2 linked regions of the Chloroflexus aurantiacus J-10-fl genome follow. The protein of the gene in region 1 interacts with the protein of each later gene in a pairwise test. Links are inferred from orthologs where the notes say so. Each region holds a gene or a part of one and is shown on either strand. Other genes may lie near its edges. The genes, in order: CAUR_RS13015 and ndk.

Region 1 (12,029 bases):
TGTTCCAACGGTGGAGACAGCCCCTGGACACGGCGATCCGGCCAATAGTCCTCCAGCGCCAACGATTTCAGTTGCCGAGGCGTACCAGCGATGGCAGGCCGGCCAGGTCATCTTCGTCGATATGCGGGCCGGTGAGGCATACCAGGCCGGTCATCTGCCCGGTGCATTGAGTCTGGCAACTCCTGATCTCAATCAGCGGCTGGCTGCATTGACTCCTGGAGGGATTATTGTTACCTATGGCGATGCCAGCCGCCCAACAGCCGGTCAGCGGGGGGCGCAAATCTTTCGCGATCTCGGTTACGGGCCGGTAGCAGCGCTCGACGGTGGGATTGAAGCGTGGCAGGCGGCTAATCTGCCATTGGAGCAACCATGATCGATTTACACATTCACACAAATGCAACACCTCATCACGCAACCTGGACACCGGTAGCATTGGCGGTTGCAGCGGCAGCCCAGGGTCTGACCATGATCGCGGTGACCGACCATAACACGACAGCCAATGTGATTACCACGGCCATGGCCGGCATGCATTACGGGGTTCAGGTGGTGAGTGGGGTTGAAATTGATAGTGCCTTCAATGGTAAATTGTGGCATACGCTTGTCTACGCGGTTGATCCGGAGGCACCGTTACTGCTCGACCTGTGCGCCGAGGTGGTTCATCGCAATGCTGCCGATGCTGCGCAGTTGTTGCGTGATCTGGCGGCTGCCGGTTTTGTCATGCCCGGTCTGAGTGATCGTGATCGACCGCCAACCGTCGCCGATGTGGCATTGGTGTTGGCCCGCCACAATGAATTACCGGGCCGGGTGGCCGGTGAAGGCGATGAAGAGGCCGGTATGCGCTTTATCCTGACCCATTTCGCTGCTGCCTACCGACCACTCAGCGTCCAAGAGGTGATCGGGGTGGCACATGATCTGGGGGGGCTGGCAGTACTGGCGCATCCCGGACGGAGCAAAGGCATCTATGCAATACCGGCGACTGATGAAGATATTGCAGCTATGGCCGCGGTTGGTTTGGATGGGATCGAAGTCTTCTATCCAACGCACGACGCAGCCACCCGTGAGCGCCTGCTGGCTGCGGCGGCACGTCACGGCTTGCTGGTTTCTGGGGGGAGTGACTCGCATCATCCCCATCAGACGCTGGCTAGCTGGCCGCGAACTGATGTAACGATCATCGACTATCTCAGCAGGTAATCATGAAACACCATCGCAAAGACACAATGGATTGGCGAGAAGCTTTGTCTCGCCTTCCAGCGCATCATCAAGCCGAAGTTGTCGATCTCGTTGCGGCGTATGGTGCGCCTCGTTACTGCCATGTATACCTCGATGATGGCAGATTCGATCCGTTGCGCAAAACAGATCGGGTTGGCGAAGTGGGGATGGTTATTCGCCGTCCTGATGGCAGCCTGATTGTGGCGCGTAAAACCTATTACCCACCCAATGTGTTTCGTTTGCTCACCGGTGGGATTGGGCCGGATGAGAGCATCAGCACAGCGCTGGCCCGTGAGGTTGCAGAAGAGACGAGTCTCACGGTGCGCATCAATCGATTTCTGAATATTATTACCTATCAAAGTAATGTTGAGATACCGTACTATTTTGTCAGCTATGTCTTCTTACTGGATGAGCTGGCCGGTACGTTGCAGGCGAGCGATCCCAATGAGCAGGTTGACGAATTCCGTACAATACCGCCTGCGGAGTTGGTGAATCTGGCACAGCAGTTGCGACAGCTTTCTGATACGTCCGATCCGGCAATCAGGGGCAAGTGGGCAAGCTGGGGCCGGTTTCGGGCAGTAATGCACGAAGAGTGTGCAGCCTGGATGAATAATGGAATGATTGGGTAATTGCCCGGTGTGCAGCAGCTCTTGCCGGTGAGATGCACCGTGTCTGACTGTGGGCCAGAGAGTTACGTTACCGGGCCGAGTGGAAGGCTGGTTGGTGACGTGCTTTTGGGTGGACCACAGTCGATACGAGCGTGATCGTGATGGCGGTACAGGGCATCGCGCTACTGCTGCCTATTGCTGAAGAGATACGCTCTGTTTTGTGATGTAACATCAAATCTTGAAAAGTACTGCGCACCATTGTTGAGGATACCTTCGCGTCCAGCGCCCTGCGGCGTGATCAGCGTGGTACTGATGCCGCGCCGTGTGGTTCGGGCTTCTAGCCTGAGCTTAAGAATCCCTGGTACCAGGCTCACGTACCGGCACGGGGAAACCACTCTGACTCACACCTGAGCGAAAATGTGGCTGCTGCGGCAGCCACGCTGCCGCACTTCATACCACGCGACACGGGGAATCTGGTCTGGGAAGAGTATCCCCTGCGGAGCGTAAGATGACTCCGTGGGAAGGCTGGTTGGCGTATCCGCGCTCAGGTCGCTGGCGTGATAGTGCGATCCTGAGCGATGATCTCCGTTGAAGCAGACTTGATATGATGGGTAATAGCACCATCCCCGCTCCCGGCCTTTTCATTACCCATAACGCTATAGTTACCATCTGCGCTTCTCATCAGGGGCTATCGCAGCATGCGCTTCCCCGGGCATCACTGCTCGGCACCAGCCCTGTCGTGATGCCGAAGCTATCCGGTTCATCCGTCCGTCGCCGCAGGGATCACCGACGGCAGCCGGATGGACACCGTGGTGGCGGACCTATGCATTACCCACATGTCGCGCTGCGTTAGGTCGGGCTGCAAGCGCTCCCTGTGGAGGCATTCCATCCACCGCCGGCAGGGGCTGGCCATGGCCGCTGGTGCGCAGGCTGGACATCTTCCCCGTGGTCTGATCCAACGGCTACCTTCGCTGCTATCATCCGCTTTCCGTTCGTGACGTAAGACCCACGCGACAGCAGGGCAACGCGATAGTGCCCAGGATCGCGCACGATGAGATAGGTTCGACTGATGAGCGAAGCGGTTGACAACCTGGGTATGGGTGAGGCATAGCGCTGCGCGGGAACGGGGAACGTAGCGGCTGCGATCACCTCTGAACAACCATCCATGGCACGCGATGCAAGACATTCCCATCCACCGCATCCCGTGGATGGTCAGGTGAACGGTACAGGCACCGTCCGTAGGGGCGGGTTCTCAACCCGCCCCTACCGAACCCACCCCTCCACACTACCGGCACCAGCACGCTGTGGGGTAGGCTACCGGCCTGCGCTCAGCCATCCCCATCAGCAGGGGTACGTACTGGCACGGGAGCCCGCTGCAATCCGCGCCGGATCGTGAGCACGGCTGGCGCGGCAGCATGGCTGCCGCACTCCACACTGCGCGCCACGCACATGATGCGCGTGTAAGGCACCCCATTCAGCACGTGATACCACGGCTGGAGCGGCGCACTGCCACCGGGTCAGTCGTCCACAACAGCACCTATGGCGATCATAGCCGCTGATACGCACGTGGTTAACACCAGTTGTGAATGCATAGCGGGGGCGGGAGAGGGGAGGGCAGACGTGTGAGCCAGGGCTTCCTGATAGGGTAGACGTTGTGTTCGATCATCTGTCCTGGTCGTCCGTGAATACCGTCAGGGCCGGGAGCTTGCTTTTGGCTCCTCCCTCCAGCACTGGTACCAGCACCATGCGCGCCGGAGGCGCGCGCTCCTGGCTCCCGGCTGGGGAGCACGTTCGTCATCACTCCCCCGACCCGCTCCGGCACGCGGGCAATGCAGTATGCGAGGTATGGGTAATGCATAGGGTGGTGGACGGGGGTGTCTTGCTGGATAGGGTAGGACCAGGTGCTTCCCAAACGGGCGCTCATCCCCGCCATGGGTGCTGCTGCACCCTGATCGGACATCATCGGGTTTCAGCCGGTGACGATTATCGTCCCGTGGATGGCGGCAGCATCCCGTACCGGCAGTGGTAGGGGCGCACGGCCGTGCGCCCTTACCGGGCACGGTCAGAACATCCCTGGCGGCCTGTGAAACGACCGATACCTCATACCGGCTACCTGCGACATGTAGGTCATGCATATCCCGCTGGGAGCGGGCATCTATGAGATAACCTCATACCTTTTTGATGGGATTGTTATACCTTGGCAGTATCATATCGATGCAAACTCTTGCAGATTATTTGTGAAAAAACGCACTGCAATCACAAAAGACCCCTCTCCGCATTTAGTGTGATGGAAAGTTTCGTTCGGGCAACCCCGTCATTTGCTTCGCTTGACATGGCGCATCTTCCATGGGATACTGCTGAAGATTACTAAGATTTGTGTAGATTTGTGAGGGAATGACATGCTGCAAACGAGTGGTCTCTGGTTAGCAATTGCAACATTTCTCAGCATCTGGTGGGGGCACGTTGGGGTGCGTTGGTTGGAAGCGAAATGTGCCGATATTCGTCCGCCAATGGTCGTCTTGATTATTGCCGGCCTGCTGCTCAACCTGGTGGCCCTCTTCAGCGCGAATGTCACCATCGGTGGTGTATGTAGTGTTGTCGGCATTTCGCTGTGGTGGGATGCGTTCGAGCTAGTGCGTCAGGATCGCCGGGTACGCCACGGCCACGCGCCTGCCAATCCTCACAATCCACGCCATGCCCGGTACCTGGCCGAAGGTCGGGCAACTATCCACGATCCACTCGACCGTGAACCGGGTGAGGCACTGATTCTTCCGCAACAACCGGTGCGCGAGCGTGAACCGGAGACTGTTTAGCCGGCACCATGTGAATGCGACGAGGAGCAAGCTATGTACTGGGAAGGTCTGGCCATCGGTCTGTTTAGTCTAGGTATCATCGGTTTCGGTTTCTTCTGGGTTATCAGAATGGAATATTATCTCGGCTATCTCTGGTGGCCGTATCCGTTGTTGTTCGGGATCGGGATTATCGTGTTATCACTGTTTGTCGCTGATGCCGGCTGGTCGGCCTTACTGGGTGTTACCGGCGCTTCGTTCATCTGGGGCGCTACTGAGTTGAAAGAACAGGCAGTGCGTGCCGAATTGGGCTGGTTTCCGCGTAACCCGAATCCCAAACCACAGCCGCCTTTCGTTGAGATTATCCGGCGGATTAAGGCTCCACACCTGTAGATGAGGTGGATGGTACGATGGAGTCTGCTCTCCGACGTGCGTGCTCTTGAACAGTGCCGTTGTCTGGCGTGCGGAAGTATGTTGCTTCCGCACGCCAGTTTTGCCGACGGCCAGGGTGAGGGATGTGGCAGGCAATGATATAATCCATCGGTAGCGGATAACTTCAGGGTGTAGGCTGAAGCCAGGGTGTTAATCAGGTGTCGCATATTCTGGCTGTGCGACGGGAGAACAGCGGTTAGCTGTTTGTCACTTGCGGCCACTTCAATGAACCGGCTCGTTGCCCGGCACAACAAGCCGGTGGTTGCGAAGATGCCATTGCGCAGGAGTAATCATGACCGACGTTGCCGATCAGAAAGCAGCTCTGCGTGCTCTGATGCAAGCGCGTCGTGATGCGTTAGCTGATCGCGATCAGCGAAGTGTCCGCATTTGTGCACTGGTGCAGTCGCTGCCCGTATTTACGGCGGCCCGGGCAATTCACTGCTACGTTCCAATGCGCTCGGAAGTGGATACCCGGCCTCTCATCGTGGCTGCTTTGGCGGCAGGAAAGGCTGTGGCAGTGCCGGTTGTCGGGGGACAACGAGAGCTTCGTCATAGCTGGATCGCCAGTCTGTCTGAAGAGGATTGGGTGCCTGGCCGGTTTGGTACTCGCCGGCCACGTCGCCTCATGCCTGCGTACCCGGGTGAATGGTCGCTAACGATTGTGCCTTTGCTGGCATTTGATCGCGATCTGTACCGCCTGGGGTATGGTGGTGGCTACTACGATGCGCTGTTGGCAACTGCATCGACCGTCGCTGTTGGTGTGGCCTTTGCCGATCAGGAGGTCGCTGAACTTCCCCGTGAAGCCCACGATTACCCGCTTGATCTGGTCGTCTGCGAGGATGGCATTCGTCGCCGACATGAGCATTACCGGTAGCGATTTCTTATCTGGCATCGTAAGCTGCTCTGCGGTATCATACATCAGAGAGGGCCTGATTTCCGTTGCCGACCGATGAACAGTTCGTTAACCCCGCTTGTTGCTACACGGAAGCAGTTGCTGCCTCTGGGTCGTATCTGGCAGCGATAGTGTTCGTTTGCCTGTTGAAATGTATAAGGAGTGGAGATCGATGCGCGCCAGCGATTTGCCGATGATTATTCAGGGTGGTATGGGTGCCGCCGTTTCCGATTGGCGACTGGCACGGGCGGTTGCAGCCTGTGGTCAGCTCGGTGTTGTCTCTGGTACCGGTATCGATACCATTCTGATTCGGCGTTTGCAGGATGGCGATCCTGATGGCGCTATGCGACGAGCAATGGCGCATTTTCCGATTCCTGGCGTGGCCGAACGTGTGTTAACCGCCTATTTCCGGCCTGATGGTCGTGCCCCAGGTGAGCCTTACGATCTGTTGCCGATGTACAACTTGAAGGTGAGTAAGGAACGGCAGCAGATAGCCATCCTGGCGGCATTTGTTGAGGTGTGGCTGGCGAAAGAGGGTCATGATCGCCCAATTGGCATGAATCTGTTGACCAAGATTCAATTGCCCAACCTTGCGCTGCTCTACGGTGCACTGCTGGCAGGAGTCGATGTGATCATTATGGGAGCGGGTATTCCGCGCGAGATTCCGGCTGCACTCGATGCGCTGGCTGCGCATCTTCCTGCTCGCCTGACTGCCGAGATCGAAGGCGATGAAGGTGCACCTCCTACATACATAACGTTTGATCCGCGTGAACACTGGGCTGGTGAACCACCGCCACTGCGTCGTCCGCTCTTTCTTCCCATCGTCGCCAGTGTTACGCTGGCAACCATGTTCGCACGCAAGATCGCTGGTGTTGATGGATTGGTCATCGAGGGGCCAACCGCAGGCGGTCATAATGCGCCGCCGCGTGGCGAATTGCAGCTAAACGAACGTGGCGAGCCGTTGTATGGGCCGCGTGATCTGGTTGATCCGACAAAGGTTGCAGCCCTTGGCCTACCCTTCTGGCTGGCTGGTGGTACCGCTTCGCCGGAAGGGCTGGCCGCAGCACGGGCTGCCGGGGCGATGGGTATTCAGGTTGGGACGCTGTTTGCCTTCTGTAACGACTCTGGACTGGCCGAACCGCTGCGGCGTTCGGTGCTCGACGCAGCAGCGCGTGGTACGGTTGATGTCTTTACCGATCCGCGCGCATCGCCGACCGGCTACCCGTTCAAGGTGGTACGCTGGGATAACGATCCCGCCCAGGGAGTCCCGCGCCAGCGGATTTGTGACCTGGGTTATTTGCGAACAATGTATCGCACACCAAAAGGGACGATTGGCTATCGCTGTGCCAGTGAACCGATTGCCACCTTTGTGAAGAAGGGTGGTAATCTGTGCGATACCGAGGGTCGGCGGTGCCTGTGCAATGCGTTGATGTCGAATATTGGCGTTGGTCAGGCCCGCGCCGATATTGGTGTCGAACCGCCGTTGCTTACGAGCGGTGATGATTTGCGGCGTCTACCCACCATCTTTGATGTGACGCAGGGCTATTCGGCTGCCGATGTGATAGCGTATCTGCTCGGTCAACGTCCACCGGTTGCGGCCATATCGCTGGCAACGAAGCCGGCTGCGACGGTAGCCGATCAGGTTGGTATCTAGCGCGCCCAGGTCAGCCCACCATCGGCATTGATGGCAAAGTCGGTCGAAAGCCGGCGGGGCGGACTGAGTTGCAGAGTGTCGCCAGCGATGGCTACTTCGGCGAGGTAGAGATCAAACCCACGCCCGCCGGGTGGGATTGCCAGAAATGCCAGTGTTTTACCGTCGGGCGCAAAAGCCGGTGATCGCGCAGAACCGATGTCGGTGAGGCGAATCGGCGAACCGCCGTTGGCCGGCATTGCGTATAGATCGCTACCGCCATTAATGCCAACGGCAAAAACCAGCCAGGTACCATCGGGACTGAGAGCCGGATCGTATGCTGGTGTTGGTGCTCCTGGTAATGGCGTAGCCTGATTGTTGCTAATGCGGAAGAGTTGCTGCTGACCATCGCTGCCGAGCGGGGTACGCACAACGATAAAATCGCCGGAGGGCAGCACGACACTTTTGCCCAGATGAGCGTTGGCGTCACTAAACACAACCTGCTGCCGGCCATTCACATCGTAGCGCACAATGGCGAGGGGCGCATCGGCTGGCGGATCGCCAACGGGGGGCGCTATTTGGGCGGATACCAGGACGCCACTTCCGTCAGGGAGCCAGGTCGGATAAAATGCCCATTTCGCACTGTACACTCTCTCGATGCTACCGGGCGGTGCTGCCGGCTCGTTGCGGGTCAGTTGCGCGAGCATTGCCCCCGCGGTATCAGTAATTACCAGATCACTTGCACCAGCATGCAAGACGATGCAGGCTATCTGGTTGCCGGTTGGATTGAAAGCCGGTTGGGTTACCGGTGGATTGATTAAGCGACGCGCTGTGCGACCTTCCCACAACCAGATACCATCGTCACGACTAAAGAGCAGACGACCGCTCAAGGTGTCGCCTTGCAGGGCTGGAGGGGGCGTTGGGGTGCTGGGGCTGGAAGGTGTCGCACACGCGGCAAGCAGGCAAACCAGCAATACAAGGACATAATGAACTGGTAGTCGTCGTTGCATAGTTCTGTCTATTTTGGTGAATGTAGTGCTCAGATATCAATCCGACGACGCAGCCAGGCCAGTAATCGTTGTGGCCAGCGTTTGGCCCCAGGCGGTGGCTGCTGAATCAGATCATCGGGCAGATCGGGTGGGAGGAGGGCGCGCAACGCTGATGGGACGACGGTGAAGCGCAGCGGTGTAACCCCAATCGGATCACCATCGACCTGCACCGGTAACGGGCGCTGGGTGATGACCTCAATGGTATGAGCGCGATAATAGGCAATATCGGGATTCAGGCTAAACCGACGGCGCAAGATTGCAATCAGGTGACCAATCGCGTTAATTCCGTTATCCCCTTTAATCACGCAGACATCCAGTAACCCGTCGTCAATGCTGGCACGATGCGTGATTTTCACCAACCCGCCGTACAATTGGGAATTACCGATCACAATCATCAACACTCGCGCTTTAATCTGACGACCATCGAGCCAGATACGGGCACGAGTGCCACGAATGCGCATCACCTCTTCAATCCCACGCATCACATACGCCAATGCGCCAAATCGTCGCTTCTCGTCGGGCCGGACATTCGCGGTGATGGCGGCGTCAAACCCAATACCGGCCATCAGCAGAAAATAGCGATCACCGGCACGTCCCAGATCAATCGGACGCGGTGACCACGAGCAGAGTTTCTGGGCTGCGGCGCGTGGCTGAAGCGGTAACCCCAACTCGCGTGCCCACACGTTCATCGTACCTAGTGGCAGCGTAGCCAGAATTGTCTGGCTGCCTGCCAGACCATTAACTACTTCATTGATGGTGCCGTCACCACCGGCAGCAACCACCAGATCGTAACCGTTGTTGGCTGCCAGGCTGGCTAATCGTCGACCATCACCAGGGCCATTGGTCGGTTGTAATTCAACTGTCCAACCTTGTTCGCGCCAGACCTGTGCTGCTGCTTCCAGTTCAGCCTCCAGTTGTTCAGCGTGGCCGGCTGTCGGGTTGAAGACAATCAATGTACGCATGGACTGTTTCTCTCTCTGTTCAACAAGCTATGGTCAGTATATCAGAATCTGGTATGGTACCATCGTCCTGGATGACGCCTGGATAACGCATGGTACAATAGGTGGGCAACGTGAAAGGTATAGGAGGTCACTGATGAGTCAATCGCCGTCGGTACAACCTCGGCTTCAGCAAGAGCGGGTGTCACAGCAGCAGATCTGCCGTCCACAACCTGCCGATGATGATGAACGCGAGTGCCCTGCCTGCCAGGCGCAGATGCAGCGCTGGGCCGGATTTTATCGCTGTCAGCGCTGTGGGTTCAAAGAGAGCTGCTGCTTTTGAATTGACACACCGTCAGCTTTCCATTACCATACACGGTACTCTAAGACCTTCCATTAGCCTTCAATGAGCAGGCAAGACTCATGAACCAGTATGTAGCGCAATTCCTTGCTTATATAGCCGACGAACGCAAGATGTCGGCCAACACGACCATCGCCTATCGTACCGATCTTGATCAGCTTTGTGCGTTTCTCCACGAGCGCGGGATTGAACACTGGTCAGACGTCGACAGTGAGACGATGATGGCGTTCGTGATCAATCTCAAAGAGAAGCGGTACGCCAACTCAACGATGGCGCGTCGTTTGGCGGCGATCAAGTCGTTCTTCTCATTTCTGAAAGAGCGTAACGTTATTCATCATGATCCTACCGATCAACTCGATGCACCGCGGGTTGATCGGTTCCCGCCACGTGCTATTTCTCAGCATCAGGTTGATGAATTGCTGGAGGTGCCGCTACAAAACGGTACACCCGAAGGGATCCGCGACAAGGCAATGCTTGAAGTCTTGTACGCTACCGGTATGCGGGTAAGCGAGTTGGTTGCATTAAATGTTGATGATGTCGCTTTTGATCACAGAACGGTGCGTTGTCGGGGGCGCCAGGGGCGGGAACGGACAATCCCGCTGAGTGATCCGGCATTGACTGCGCTGGAGGAGTATCTTGACATTGCCCGTCCACAACTGGCGCGCCAGGCTCCTGATGATCCGGAAGCACTGTTTTTAAATCATCGTGGTAAACGGTTGACCCGTCAGGGCTTCTGGTTGATTCTTAAGACGTATGCCGAACAGGTTGGTATGCACGATTTGACGCCGCATATGTTGCGTCATTCGTTCGCGGCCCATCAATTGCGGAACGGTGTTGATCTGCGCGAATTGCAAGAGCGCCTGGGCCACGCTTCGATTGCTACGACGCAGATGTATGCACACCTTGCCGAGGAGTCGTCTTGATATAATGGTTGCGAGTTGCTACTGCGTGTGCTATACTCGCAGCACATCGGCGATGATCCGGAGGAGTACGTCGCGACGGGCGCACAGCGAACTAGGGACGGTGCGAGCCTGGTGGCCCTGAATGGCGGAACGGCGCCGGGGAGCTGAATCGTGATTGAGGTGAGCGACTACGGTCGCTAACCGGGGTGGAACCGCGCGTCAGAGTGATGCGTCCCCGGGCGCTTCGGCGCCCGGTTTTTTGTTGTCAGACGTTGCGCAAAGGAGGAATATCGTGCCGGCTACATCACTTGATCAGATCGTGGCGCTGGCCAAGCGTCGTGGTTTTATCTTCCCCAGCAGCGAGATTTATGGTGGGTTACAGGGTGTGTACGATTACGGCCCCCTTGGCGTGGAGTTGAAGAATAATATCATTGCTGATTGGTGGCGAACAAACGTCTACGAACGCGATGACATGGAAGGTCTTGATGCGGCCATTCTGATGAATCGGCTGGTCTGGAAATATTCCGGTCATGAAGAGACTTTCAACGATCCCCTGGTTGATTGCCGGAACTGTAAAATGCGCTGGCGGGCCGACCATATTCAGGGTGTTTGTCCCAACTGTGGCTCACGCGATCTGACCGAACCGCGCCCCTTCAATATGATGTTTCGGACCCAGATCGGGCCGGTGGCTGACAGCGGCTCGTTTGCCTATTTGCGCCCGGAAACGGCGCAGGGGATTTTCGTCAACTTTGCCAATGTCCTGACGACCTCGGCGCGGAAGTTGCCGTTTGGGATTGCGCAGGTTGGGAAAGCCTTCCGCAATGAGATCAATCCACGCAATTTTCTCTTCCGGGTTCGCGAATTTGAGCAGATGGAGATCGAGTATTTCGTGATGCCCGGTACCGATGAAGAGTGGCATCAACGCTGGCTTGAAGCCCGCCTGGCCTGGTGGGAGCAGATCGGTATTCCGCGTAGTCGGATTACTATCTACGATGTGCCGACTGCTGAGCTGGCCCATTACTCGAAGCGGACGTTCGATTTGATGTATGAGTATCCCAACATCGGCGTGCAAGAGATTGAGGGGATTGCGAATCGAACTGACTACGATCTCGGCTCCCACAGCAAAGATCAGGCGCAGCTCAATCTGACCGCACGTGTGAATCACAACGAAGATAGCATTGCCCGCCTGACCTACTTCGATCAGGCCAGTGGTCGCCAT
Region 2 (11,992 bases), 2.4 Mb from region 1 along the record:
CCTGTCACCCGAAGTTGAAGCAGCCGTCTTCATTATTTTGCAAGAGGCGGTGAATAATGCCCGCAAGCACGCGCACAGTGATACGATCACTATCTATTTGTATGTTGAAGAGGATCACTTTGTAGCCAGTGTGCGTGATCGCGGGCGGGGCTTCAATGTTGCTGCGGTGGAAAGTGGCTATGTGAATCGCGGTAGTCTCGGCCTGTTGAATATGAAAGAACGGGCACGTCTGATTGGTGCCGATCTGCGTATTCGTAGTGAGATCGGTCAGGGGACAACGGTTGAATTGCGTATTCCACTGAGTCAAGCGCGTTGATGCAGGGTTTGGCCGCGACAGACGACGCTCGCCTTGCCTGCATCCCGGTCATCCGCCAAGACCTGCGCAGGTTGAGTTTGGTTGCCGTCTACCCGACACAGCTCAACCACGACCTGAGTCGGGCATCTCTCCTATCAAGTCTAGTGTCGCAGGGTTCATACCCCGTGATCCGACGCTCACCCTTGCTGATCACAATTATCTGGCCGATCAAAGATGAAGAGGGTGGATTTCTAACCCACCCTCTTCCCGTGCGTCGTACTACTATCACCCAGCCTACCCGGCACGGGCGCTAAGCGCCTCTTTAACCAGGCCGGCAATATCGGTTGGCATCCGGGCAACGCGCACCCCAACACTTTCCAGCGCGGCGATCTTTTCCTGGGCGGTTCCTTCGCCACCGCTGATGATCGCACCGGCGTGTCCCATGCGTTTACCGGGCGGCGCTGTCTGGCCCGCAATGAAGCCTACCACTGGCTTCGTCACATGGGCCTTAATGTAAGCGGCGGCCTCTTGTTCGGCGGTACCACCAATTTCGCCAATCAGAACAATCGCCTCAGTTTGTGGATCAGCCTCAAACATGCTTAATACATCAATGAAATTTGTCCCGATAATCGGATCGCCGCCAATGCCGACGATAGTGCTCTGCCCAATGCCCAGCCGGGTGAGCGCATCAACCGCTTCATAGGTCAGGGTACCCGATTTGCTCACGATCCCAACCGGGCCGGGCATCGCGATGTTACCGGGAATGATGCCCACTTTGGCTGCTCCTGGCGTAAGCAAGCCGGGACAGTTCGGCCCGATCAGGCGCACGCCGCACTCTTGCACAAAGGCGTAGGTACTGACCATATCGAGTGCCGGGATGCCCTCGGTAATACACACGATGAGCGGAATACGGGCGGCTGCCGACTCGCGAATGGCATCGGGCGCAAAGGGTGCAGGCACATAGATAACCGCAGTGTTGGCGCCGGTTGCAGCGACTGCTTCCGCTACTGTATTGAAGACAGGCACTCGGCCATCAATCGCCTTCTGACCACCACGTCCGGGGACGACGCCGGCAACGACATTTGTCCCATACTCGATCATCTGGCGGGTGTGAAATTCACCCTCTTTACCGGTAATTCCCTGTACCAACAGTCGGGTGTTGGCATCGATCAGAATGCTCACTCGTTCCTCCTTAATAAAGTACAGATATACGATGCGATATGCTTTATCTTAATACGTGTCGCTATTTCGCGGTTCAAGGTTTGTGCCTTCAGCCTCCTGCACAATGGCAACACCTGCCGACGTGCCGATTCGGGTTGCCCCGGCTGCGATCAGTTCCTGGGCCATTGCCAGTGAACGCACGCCACCTGATGCTTTGACGCCAATGGTCGGCCCTACCGCTGCCCGCATGAGGCGAATATCGGCAACGGTCGCCCCACCCGGCCCGAAACCGGTGCTGGTTTTCACAAAGTCGGCACCCGCCCGTACTGCCAGCATACAGGCCATCACCTTCTCAAAATCGGTCAACAGGCCAGTTTCCAGAATAACTTTTACTAATACGCCACTGGCATGGGCAGCATCGGTAACAGCCCGAATATCATCAACCACAGCGTGATATTCACGTCCGCGAAGTGCCCCAATCGCCAGCACCATGTCTACTTCACGTGCCCCATGCCCGATAGCCTGTACTGTCTCGAAGACCTTCACTTTTGTTGTGGTGGCTCCGAGCGGGAAGCCTATCACCGTGCAGACCCGCACTGCCGAACCGCTGAGCGCACGCGCACAACGTTCAACATAACGCGGATTGACACAAACACTGGCGAACCGGTAACGCTCGGCCTCGCTGCACAGCCGGTCAATCTGATCAACTGTCGCTTCAGGCTTGAGCAGTGTATGGTCGATAAAACTGGCAATAGGGGTATCTGAAGCAGGTGGGACTGGTGGATGCGCCAGGGGTGTACCAACCGGTAATCCAACCAGGGCATCTATGTGTGACCGCACCTGTGCGATTAGATCTTCCACGACGAGGCTCCTCTTGACGACTGGCGCCAGGTTCTGACATCATTCACGATGCTATTGTAGCATAGCCGCGCAAGCTGCTTGCTGAACAGCAATGATAGGCATGTGCTCGCAGAGGAGAGGGTATGACGCGATTTGATGCTATCGGCGTGGGAATTGCCAGTTGGGATCTTGTCGGCGTGACTGCAACGTCACCGGTGTTAGGTCAGAAGCAACCGCTTGCCGGATATACGGAGATGGGTGGTGGGCCGGTCGCGACTGCGCTGGCGACCATGGCCCGTTTCGGTGCTCAGGTAGCGCTGGTCAGTGCTGTTGGCGATGATCACTACGGTATGGCGATCAAGGCCGAGTTGACCAGATTCGGGGTTGACACCTCGTTCGTTGTGACCGGTCGTGGCTCTTCGCATATTGCGTTCGTGTTGGCCGAACCCGGGAGTGATCGGCGAACGGTATGGTGGTACAACGAGCCGACGGTGTTTGCCGATCTCTCATTTCCTGCCGAACTGGCAGGACAAACCCGTGCGTTGTTGATTGACTCTCACCTACCGGCGGCTCTCTCTGCGGCTCGTCAGGTACGGGCTGCTGGAGGACGAATAATGATTGATGCCGAGCGGGTCAATCCAACAGTGCTGGAATTACTACCACTCTGTGATGATATTGTCGTCTCTGCCAATTTTGCCCGTGCAGTCACCGGCCTTTCCGACATAGTAATGGCAACTCAGGCATTGGCTGAACGGTATCGTACACTGGTTGTCGTTACCGCCGGTGAAGCCGGTAGCTGGGCCTGTCACAATGGTGAACTCATTCACACGCCGGCCTTTCCCACTACGCCGGTGGACACAACCGGTTGTGGTGATGTCTTTCACGGTGCCTTACTGTTCGCGTTGTTGCGCAATGATCCATTGCCGGCAGCCTTACGCTTCGCCAGCGCAGCGGCTGCGCTCAAGACACGCGGACTCGGTGGTCGAACTGCGTTACCATCGCTCGCCGAGGTTGAGGCCTTGGTTCGCACTACCACTGCGCAGTAGCAAGATACGGTTAATGTGTATGGTGAGATCAGACAATCGGTAAAACTGCATCAGAAAGCAATATGTCGGTGGCGAAGACTGATACTTTGTAACAGGCCAATGGCGATCAGGGTGGTCACCATAAAGCTGCCTCCCGCCGAGACGAACGGCAATGGCAGACCGGTTACCGGCAGGAGACTCATGTTCATGCCAATGTTGATGACGGTGTGACTGAAGAGCATCCCGAAAATACCGAGCGCTATCAATCGGCCAAACTGATCACGCGCTTTGCCAGCAATAGAGAGGGTCTGCCAGAGTACGACCGCCTGAAAGATGATCAGCACCACACCACCGATAAACCCTAATTCTTCGCCGATAACAGCGAAGATGAAGTCGGTGTGCTGCACCGGCACGTAATTGCCCTGACTGAACAGGCCACGGGTGAGGCCGGTGCCGGTCAGACCGCCGGAACTGATTGCATTGAGTGCCTGAATGACGTTATAAGCGGCATTAAAATCAACAGCCGCCGGATTAGTGAGCAAGTAGTAGAATGTACTGAGCCGAACTTGCTGATAGGTATCGAGCACGTAGTGCCACGCGATCCATGCGAGTGGGATGGCGGCAATGAACAGGGTGATCAACTGGACCAACCGCATGCCACCACCCCACGCCATCGTCAGCCAGATGCCGGCCAGAACCAGCGTTGTGCCCAGGTCGGGCTGGATAAAGATCAACGCCATTGGTACACCGGCGATCAATAATCCACCTATCTGCACCAGCCAGCTTCCACCACGATCAGCGTAGTGCTGCCAGTACGTGGCCAGCGCAATGATGAGCACGAGTTTGCCCAGTTCAGCAGGTTGAAACGTTCGTTCACCGATGGCAATCCAGCTCTGCGCACCTTCACTTACGCGGCCGATTACCAATACCGCACCCAGTAGTAGTATTGTGCTGACGTAGAGTGGGCGCGCCAGGCTGGAAAGCAAGCGGTAATCAAACGACATCATGGCGACCATGGCGATCAGGCCGACAACGATATATACGATTTGACGTCCGAAGACCGGACGTAATGGTAAGCCATTACCGGCCACTGCATTCAGGGTTGCACTGTGGAGTGCCAGGCTGCCAATAATCAGCAGGACAGCTACACTGACCAAAATGCCCCAATCCAGATCCCGCCAGCGCCGCGTTTCCACTGGGTACCTCGTTATGTCGTTGTTGTCCAGGTCGTGAACAACTCTGCTGGTATTGTATCTCTGCCGTGCTCAGTATCCATGTGTCAGATGTCTGGCGTTGGGAAGCCATGCTTCCGCGCCTGTCGTGCTCTATATTTGGATGCACATGGCACCTGCCGGACTTTGCCCGGATGGTTAGACTGCTATTAATTGTCAGGTGTGTCTATTGTGCACGAGCAGAAGCCTATATCAGCGCGCTATGAAACAACTGCTACTTTGTCTGAGCTACGTCACAACGCACCAGAGGTCGCTCGATGGCTGCTGCTACCCGATGCAATTGCTTCATCAGATCGGCAAAACTCTCAGGCACCAGTGACTGTGTCCCGTCGCAAACGGCAAAAGCTGGATTGTCATGCACCTCAATGATCAAACCATCAGCGCCGGCAGCAATGGCAGCTCGCGCCATCGGAATCACCATGTCGGCCCGACCACTGGCATGCGACGGATCAACAATGACCGGTAGGTGCGAAAGCTGCTTGATCAAGGGCACCGCTCCCAGATCAAGGGTAAAGCGCAGACTGTCATCGAACGTGCGAATACCTCGTTCACACAAAACAACGTTTGGGTTACCTTCGGCCAGAATATACTCTGCCGCCAGCAACAAATCCTTCACGGTAGCCGCAAAGCCGCGTTTGAGTAGTACCGGGTGGCGGGTACGCCCAACTGCCCGCAACAGCGAGTAGTTTTGCATATTGCGCGCACCGATTTGCAGCATGTCGGCATACTGCACGACGAGCGGTAGTGTCTCGGTGTCCATCACTTCCGTGACCACCGGCATCCCGGTTAACGCCCGTGCTTCAGCCAGAATTTGTAAGCCGGCCTCCCCCAATCCCTGAAAGGAATAGGGTGAGGTGCGCGGTTTATAGGCCCCACCACGGAGGATGACTGCACCGGCGGCCTGTACCGCTCTTGCTACATTGAAGGTCTGTTCGCGGCTTTCGACCGTACATGGCCCGGCAATGATGGTAATGCCCGATCCACCGATGGGAATGCCACCAACGTCGACAACGGTGTCCAGCTCTTTGAATTCCCGGCTCACCCGTTTGTAGGGTGCTGTGACCCGGATCAATTGACTCACGCCGGGCAACCGTTGTAATCGTCCGGCCTGTTCAATTGGGCCTTGATTTCCTGTAATTCCGATGGCTGTGCGTGTTGGCCCAGGCATCGGATGTGGAGTGAATCCCATCGCCCGGATTTCAGCGCAGACCGCTTCGATCTGCTCCGCCGTGGCATGTGCTTCCATGACTACTAGCATAGACAAGGCGGCGGTTGGCGGCAAGCATCAGGTTGCGCCAACCGCATTGACGGACGTAGTGTCCGTTATTCGGAACAACGACTATTCGTAGATCCAGTTGTCGAGCGCACGATTCCACTCGCCAATTAGCTCGTGCGGTTGGAAGAAGATCGCTGTCTCGCGCTCACCACTTTCCGGCGAGTCCGAAGCGTGAATCAGATTGCGACCAATGTCTACTCCAAAGTCGCCCCGGATCGTCCCCGGTGCTGCTTTGGCCGGATTTGTGGCGCCTACCATTGCCCGCACCAGCTCCACGGTGCCCGGCTTTCCGGCAACGACTGCCACAACGACCGGTGCAGAGGTGATGTAGCTGACCAGACCGTTGAAGAAGCTCTTGCCTTCGTGCTCGGCGTAGTGGCGGCGCGCCAGAGCCTCGTCGACCTGCATCAGCTTGAGGCCCTGAAATTTCAAGCCCCGCTGTTCAAAGCGGCTGATGATAGCGCCGATCAATCCTCGTTGTACGGCGTCAGGTTTCAAGATTAACAGTGCACGTTCCATGGATACCTCATAACATTAAGAAACAGGTCTGTTTCCCGCGGTCAGTATACCACATACAAAATGCTGACAAACAAAAATCGACAGGTTGTTACCTGTCGATCTGTGCTCTGAGCTACCATTGAAGGCGCGTTAGATCGGAACGGCCTCACTGATCCGTTTGGCCGCACGGCGCATTTCCATCTTGACCAGGCCGAGATTGACCGTGCGCTGTGTGATCACCACCAGGATTAGCTCTTTGGCTTCCAGCAGTAAGATCGAGCCGTCTTTGGCATCAATAATGGAGTCAACTAAATGTCCGACTCCGAGTCGGCGGGTCGCTTTATCAATTTCACCGAAGACTGCCGCGGACATTGCTCCCAGTATTTCGGCATCTTCTTCATCGAGCAGTGTGCTGGCTACGACCAGGCCATCTTTGCCGACCAGCAAACTGCCAATCACACCGTCGACCCGAATGAGATCTTCTACGATGCGGCGCATGCTAAACCTTTCTTGTGGTGCCATCGCGGAGTCTGCTTTCTCTACATAAGAAAGACGGATACCTCACTTATTCGGCAAATGTGACGCTGTAAGTGGCAATCGCCTCTTCCAGTCGTCCCTGACGCGAGTACACATCACCAAGGATGCGATATAACTGACGAAGAACTGGCGTGTCCTCGATGGTGTTGATAAGGTCTTCCAGCTCCTCGGCCATTCGATCAAGCAGTGTCGTGTGCTTGAGTAAGCGACGATAGATGACAGCCATTAGCTCGGCCTGCCCGGTTTGCGCACAGAGGCGGGCAATGGTGAAAGCCAGAGAGTGATTGGCCGGATTGGTGCTCAGTTGTCGTAAGTAATCGTCGATTGTTGCATTACCGGTAGGAATAAAGTCTTCTGGTGCCCGTGGCCGAATTGGTGCCCGTGCCGAACGACCACGCCCGCTGGTCAGAGCTTCACGGCGGGCAAAACGAAGATCGTCACGAGTCGGTGCTACACTTCGTCGCTCTTCTCTTGTCGGCGTCCGTAACATCGGTTGCGCTTTAGGTCGTTCGCTGAGTGGTGGCAACACGACTCGTGCCGGTTCACTCGTCATCGGCTCAGGCGGTGCATTCCAGATGTCATCAAGCGCCTCCAGTGGTTCCGGCACGAAGCCAGTATCTTCTGGTGCTGGCGGCGGCGGTGGTTCCTCTACCCGTGGAGCGGTGCGTACAGCTTTTGCTACCGGTGCGGTTTCGGCAATGCTGAAATCAAACAGGTCATCCTCAGCCGCCCCCGTCCCCGACGGCGAAGCCGCTTGCTGGGCCGCCTCAAGCTGGGCAATCTCCTCCGGCGACAACCCCAGCTCTTCGAGCGAGAAGGGGGTCAGCTCCGGTTCAGCGGAAGCTGCCGGCTGTGCCTGCTGCTGTTGGGCGGCCTCAAGCTGGGCAATCTCCTCCGGCGACAGTCCCAGCTCTTCGAGCGAGAACGGTGTCAGCTCCGGTTCGGCAGGCGCGGCGGGCTGGGCCTGCTGCTGGGCCGCCTCAAGCTGGGCAATCTCCTCCGGCGACAACCCCAGCTCTTCGAGCGAGAAGGGGGTCAGCTCCGGTTCAGCGGAAGCTGCCGGCTGTGCCTGCTGCTGTTGGGCGGCCTCAAGCTGGGCAATCTCCTCCGGCGACAGTCCCAGCTCTTCGAGCGAGAACGGTGTCAGCTCCGGTTCGGCAGGCGCGGCGGGCTGGGCCTGCTGCTGGGCCGCCTCAAGCTGGGCAATCTCCTCCGGCGACAGGCCTAGCTCTTCGAGCGAGAAGGGCGTCAGCTCCGGTTCGGCAGAGGCGGCGGGTTGGGCCTGCTGCTGTTGGGCGGCCTCAAGCTGGGCAATCTCCTCCGGCGACAGTCCCAGTTCTTCGAGCGAGAAGGGCGTCAGCTCCGGTTCGGCAGGCGCGGCGGGTTGGGCCTGCTGTTGGGCGGCCTCAAGCTGGGCAATCTCCTCCGGCGACAGGCCCAGTTCTTCGAGCGAGAAGGGGGGCAGTTCCGGTTCGGCGGAGGCTGCCGGTTGGGCCTGCTGCTGTTGGGCGGCCTCAAGCTGGGCAATCTCCTCCGGCGACAGGCCCAGTTCTTCGAGCGAGAAGGGCGTCAGCTCCGGTTCGGCAGGCGCGGCGGGTTGGGCCTGCTGCTGGGCGGCCTCAAGCTGGGCAATCTCCTCCGGCGACAGTCCCAGTTCTTCGAGCGAGAAGGGGGTCAGTTCCGGTTCGGCGGAGGCTGCCGGTTGGGCCTGCTGCTGTTGGGCGGCCTCAAGTTGGGCAATTTCCTCCGGCGACAGGCCTAGCTCTTCGAGCGAGAAGGGGGTCAGCTCCGGCTCGGCGGAAGGTTGTGCCAGGGCTGGCTCTTCATCGAATGGGGTTAAATCCGCCGTCGCTGATGAGGTTGCTGGAGCAGGTTCTTCCTCATTTAGCTCGGCCTCCATATCGATAATCTCATCGCCATCCCGTATCTGAATGCCGGCCCGGTAAAGCGACCAGCCAATCTGCTCAATCCGGTCAGCTTCCTGTTCGGGGTCTTTCACCACAGCGATAATATCGGTCAGATCGACGTACCCCTGGCGATGTCCCAGTTTTATCAAACGGTTGAGATCGGGGTCGCCGGTATCGATCATCGGTTCTTCATCATCAGAGAGGACTACTGTCTCAAAGTTACCCAGGCTGATACTGTCTATTTCATCGGGTGAAAGCCCAAGCTCACTACTGGTTGTTGCCCCACTCTCAATATCTTCAAACGAGAATGGCTCAAGATCGGCAAACTCATCAAGTGAGAAGGGTTCGACCCCAGGCAACTCAAACGATGGCTCTGCACTTGCTGTATCCAGATGTGCAAACACATCGTCTGTAGAACCAGTTGATGACAGCAGGCTATCAATTGGCTCATCGGTGAAGACCATCGTTTCACTTGTGGTCGCCGGTTGCTGCGCCGCCTCAAGCTGGGCAATCTCCTCCGGCGACAGGCCGAGTTCTTCGAGCGAGAAGGGGGTCAGCTCCGGCTCGGCAGGGGTTGCGGGTTGGGACTGTTGCTGTTGAGCGGCCTCAAGCTGGGCAATCTCCTCCGGCGACAACCCCAGCTCTTCGAGCGAGAAGGGGGTCAGCTCCGGTTCGGCAGGGGTTGCGGGTTGGGACTGTTGCTGTTGTTGGGCGGCCTCAAGCTGGGCAATCTCCTCCGGCGACAGGCCTAGCTCTTCGAGGGAGAAGGGGGTCAGCTCCGGCTCGGCAGGCGCGGCGGGTTGGGCCTGCTGCTGGGCGGCCTCAAGCTGGGCAATCTCCTCCGGCGACAGGCCTAGCTCTTCGAGGGAGAAGGGGGTCAGCTCCGGCTCGGCAGGGGCTGCCGGCTGGGCCTGCTGTTGGGCAGCTTCAAACTGAGCGATCTCTTCCGGCGACAGGCCTAGCTCTTCGAGGGAGAAGGGGGTCAGCTCCGGCTCGGCAGGGGCTGCCGGCTGGGCCTGCTGTTGGGCAGCTTCAAGCTGAGCGATCTCTTCCGGCGACAGGCCTAGCTCTTCGAGGGAGAAGGGGGTCAGCTCCGGCTCGGCAGGGGCTGCCGGCTGGGCCTGCTGTTGGGCAGCTTCAAGCTGAGCGATCTCTTCCGGCGACAGGCCTAGCTCTTCGAGGGAGAAGGGGGTCAGCTCCGGCTCGGCAGGGGCTGCCGGCTGGGCCTGCTGCTGTTGGGCAGCTTCAAGCTGGGCAATCTCCTCCGGCGACAGGCCTAGCTCTTCGAGGGAGAAGGGGGTCAGCTCCGGCTCTTTCGGCAGGTTGACCGGCTCACTCTTTTCACTCAGAGCGCGAACCGCACCGGTTGGCGCCAGACTCTCATCGATACTTGCCTTTGGGATGCGGAATGTACCGGTTAGACGCTCAGGTGTATCGTCATCCTCGCGAAGCGACACATCATCATTTGAGAAATAAGCGGCGACATCAGTTTCAGTTAGCTCAACCGGTGACAATGGTGGCTCCTCGACCGGAGGCAACGAAGCCGCCCGTTCGACCAGCTTACTGAAAATCGATGGGCCACCCTGCTCTGGCTCTTGGGGTAACTTGATACCACCACCGCGAGCTGATGGCTCTTGCCAGCTATAAATCCCTGGCTCGATAGACTCGGTGTGTGCTTCGGGAGATGCTGATACTGCATCATCAAGTGCCAGATCGTCGAGCGAGAAGGGCTGAAGTGTGGCCGGTAGTTCATCACTCGCCGATGTTGCACCGAAATCAAGATCGTCAAGGGAAAATGGTTGCAGACCGCTCAGTTCATCGGCAAAGGTGTCGGCTCCGCCGGTTGTTGTTGATCTGCCTTCGAGCTGGGCAATCTCTTCTGGTGACAGACCCAGTTCTTCGAGCGAGAAGGGTTGCAGGGTCGGTTCGGCGCTGGCCGCAGCAGCGGGCGCCTGACCTTCGAGCTGGGCAATCTCTTCTGGTGACAGACCCAGTTCTTCGAGCGAGAAGGGTTGCAGGGTCGGTTCGGCGCTGGCCGCAGCAGCGGGCGCCTGGCCTTCAAGTTGGGCAATCTCTTCTGGTGACAGGCCCAGTTCTTCGAGGGAGAAGGGTGTCAGCTCCGGTTCGGCGCTGGCCGCAGCAGCAGGCGCCTGGCCTTCAAGTTGGGCAATCTCTTCTGGTGACAGGCCCAGTTCTTCGAGGGAGAAGGGTGTCAGCTCCGGTTCGGCGCTGGCCGCAGCAGCGGGCGCCTGACCTTCAAGCTGGGCAATCTCTTCTGGTGAAAGGCCCAGTTCTTCGAGCGAGAAGGGTTGCAGGGTCGGTTCAGCGCTGGCAGGTGTGGTTTCGGTTACACCTACTCCAATTTCATCAAGTGTCAGGCCGGTTGGTGTAGCTGATGAGAGGGGTAAATCCAGATCAAAATCGAACTCATCCCGCTCAGCAGGTGGTTGTGTCGGTTCAGCCACACTGGTTGCTGCTGGTGGCGAAAAGAGCAGCATAGCCAGCAGATCATCGTCTGAAGTGGCAGCTACTGCGGCTGCCACCGGGCTGGCTGCCGGTGTCAACCAGCCTGTCTCGGCAAAGAAATCGTCCGCCGGCGTCGATGCAGGTTGCTCCGCTGCCACTGAAGCTGCGCGTCGCGCCTGCCATTCGGCCTCGTCCCATGCCGGCAGGGAAACGTCAGGTGTTGGTATACCGACCGGCAGCGTGTCAAACAGAAGTTTTGCGACTGTCTGGTAGGGATCAATACGTTGCGCAACCCGCCAGTAATCAAGCCCGCGCTGATCGCCATCTAATAGCAATATTCCGCCGAGGATCAGATTTGCCTTGAGCAGATGGGGTTGTTGCTTCAACGCATCCCGACACACGGTAGCTGCTTCATCCAGTTGACCGTCTCGCCAGAGTGCTTCAATCAGACCAACCCAGGCATCGAGCCGGTCAGGATGCTCAGCAATAACCTGTCGAAATTCGTGGATAGCCTGTGGCAACATATGACCACGGGCATACAGGCGGGCAAGACCAGGACGGCTCAGGCGGAGAGCGGCATGCTCGCTGCCCCAGGCTTCGGTGTAGAGACGTACCAACTGGGCACGTAGTTCGGGCATATCAGGACGGATCTCCAGTGCCTGCTCGAACTCGGCAATCGCCTTATCCAGCCGACCCTGCCATTCATACGCCATTCCCAGACCGACGTGGGCCGGAATATTTTCGGGGTCAACCTG

Evidence for each region.
Region 2: the proteins of CAUR_RS13015 (region 1) and ndk interact in binary tests that used the Escherichia coli proteins (3 or more experiments, as listed by UniProt). The link is inferred for Chloroflexus aurantiacus J-10-fl from one-to-one orthologs.

The regions. Positions count from the first base shown.
Region 1 is NC_010175.1:3,308,880-3,320,908, forward strand. The notes cover bases 4,148-7,121. They hold CAUR_RS13015 (5-formyltetrahydrofolate cyclo-ligase), read left to right. Parts: upstream 4,148-5,330; coding sequence 5,331-5,912; downstream 5,913-7,121. Other genes in these bases: CAUR_RS13005 (DUF4491 family protein), read left to right, coding at 4,217-4,630; CAUR_RS13010 (DUF4491 family protein), read left to right, coding at 4,664-4,999; CAUR_RS13020 (nitronate monooxygenase), read left to right, coding at 6,103-7,121. In the rest of the region: CAUR_RS12990 (rhodanese-like domain-containing protein), read left to right, coding at 1-373; CAUR_RS12995 (PHP domain-containing protein), read left to right, coding at 370-1,191; CAUR_RS13000 (NUDIX hydrolase), read left to right, coding at 1,194-1,838; more of CAUR_RS13020, read left to right, coding at 7,122-7,584; CAUR_RS13025 (TolB-like translocation protein), read right to left, coding at 7,581-8,570; CAUR_RS13030 (diacylglycerol/lipid kinase family protein), read right to left, coding at 8,600-9,571; CAUR_RS13035 (hypothetical protein), read left to right, coding at 9,705-9,890; CAUR_RS13040 (tyrosine recombinase), read left to right, coding at 9,971-10,831; CAUR_RS13045 (glycine--tRNA ligase), read left to right, coding at 11,103-12,029. UniProt on the Escherichia coli protein: Involved in the removal of 5-formyltetrahydrofolate.
Region 2 is NC_010175.1:935,747-947,738, reverse strand. The notes cover bases 4,621-7,557. They hold ndk (nucleoside-diphosphate kinase), read right to left. Parts: upstream 6,349-7,557; coding sequence 5,893-6,348; downstream 4,621-5,892. Other genes in these bases: CAUR_RS03610 (tetratricopeptide repeat protein), read right to left, coding at 6,893-7,557; CAUR_RS03615 (roadblock/LC7 domain-containing protein), read right to left, coding at 6,478-6,849; aroF (3-deoxy-7-phosphoheptulonate synthase), read right to left, coding at 4,768-5,799. Outside these bases: CAUR_RS03650 (GAF domain-containing sensor histidine kinase), read left to right, coding at 1-316; sucD (succinate--CoA ligase subunit alpha), read right to left, coding at 590-1,477; deoC (deoxyribose-phosphate aldolase), read right to left, coding at 1,526-2,317; CAUR_RS03635 (sugar kinase), read left to right, coding at 2,440-3,342; CAUR_RS03630 (FtsW/RodA/SpoVE family cell cycle protein), read right to left, coding at 3,393-4,517; more of CAUR_RS03610, read right to left, coding at 7,558-11,992. UniProt on the Escherichia coli protein: Major role in the synthesis of nucleoside triphosphates other than ATP. The ATP gamma phosphate is transferred to the NDP beta phosphate via a ping-pong mechanism, using a phosphorylated active-site intermediate.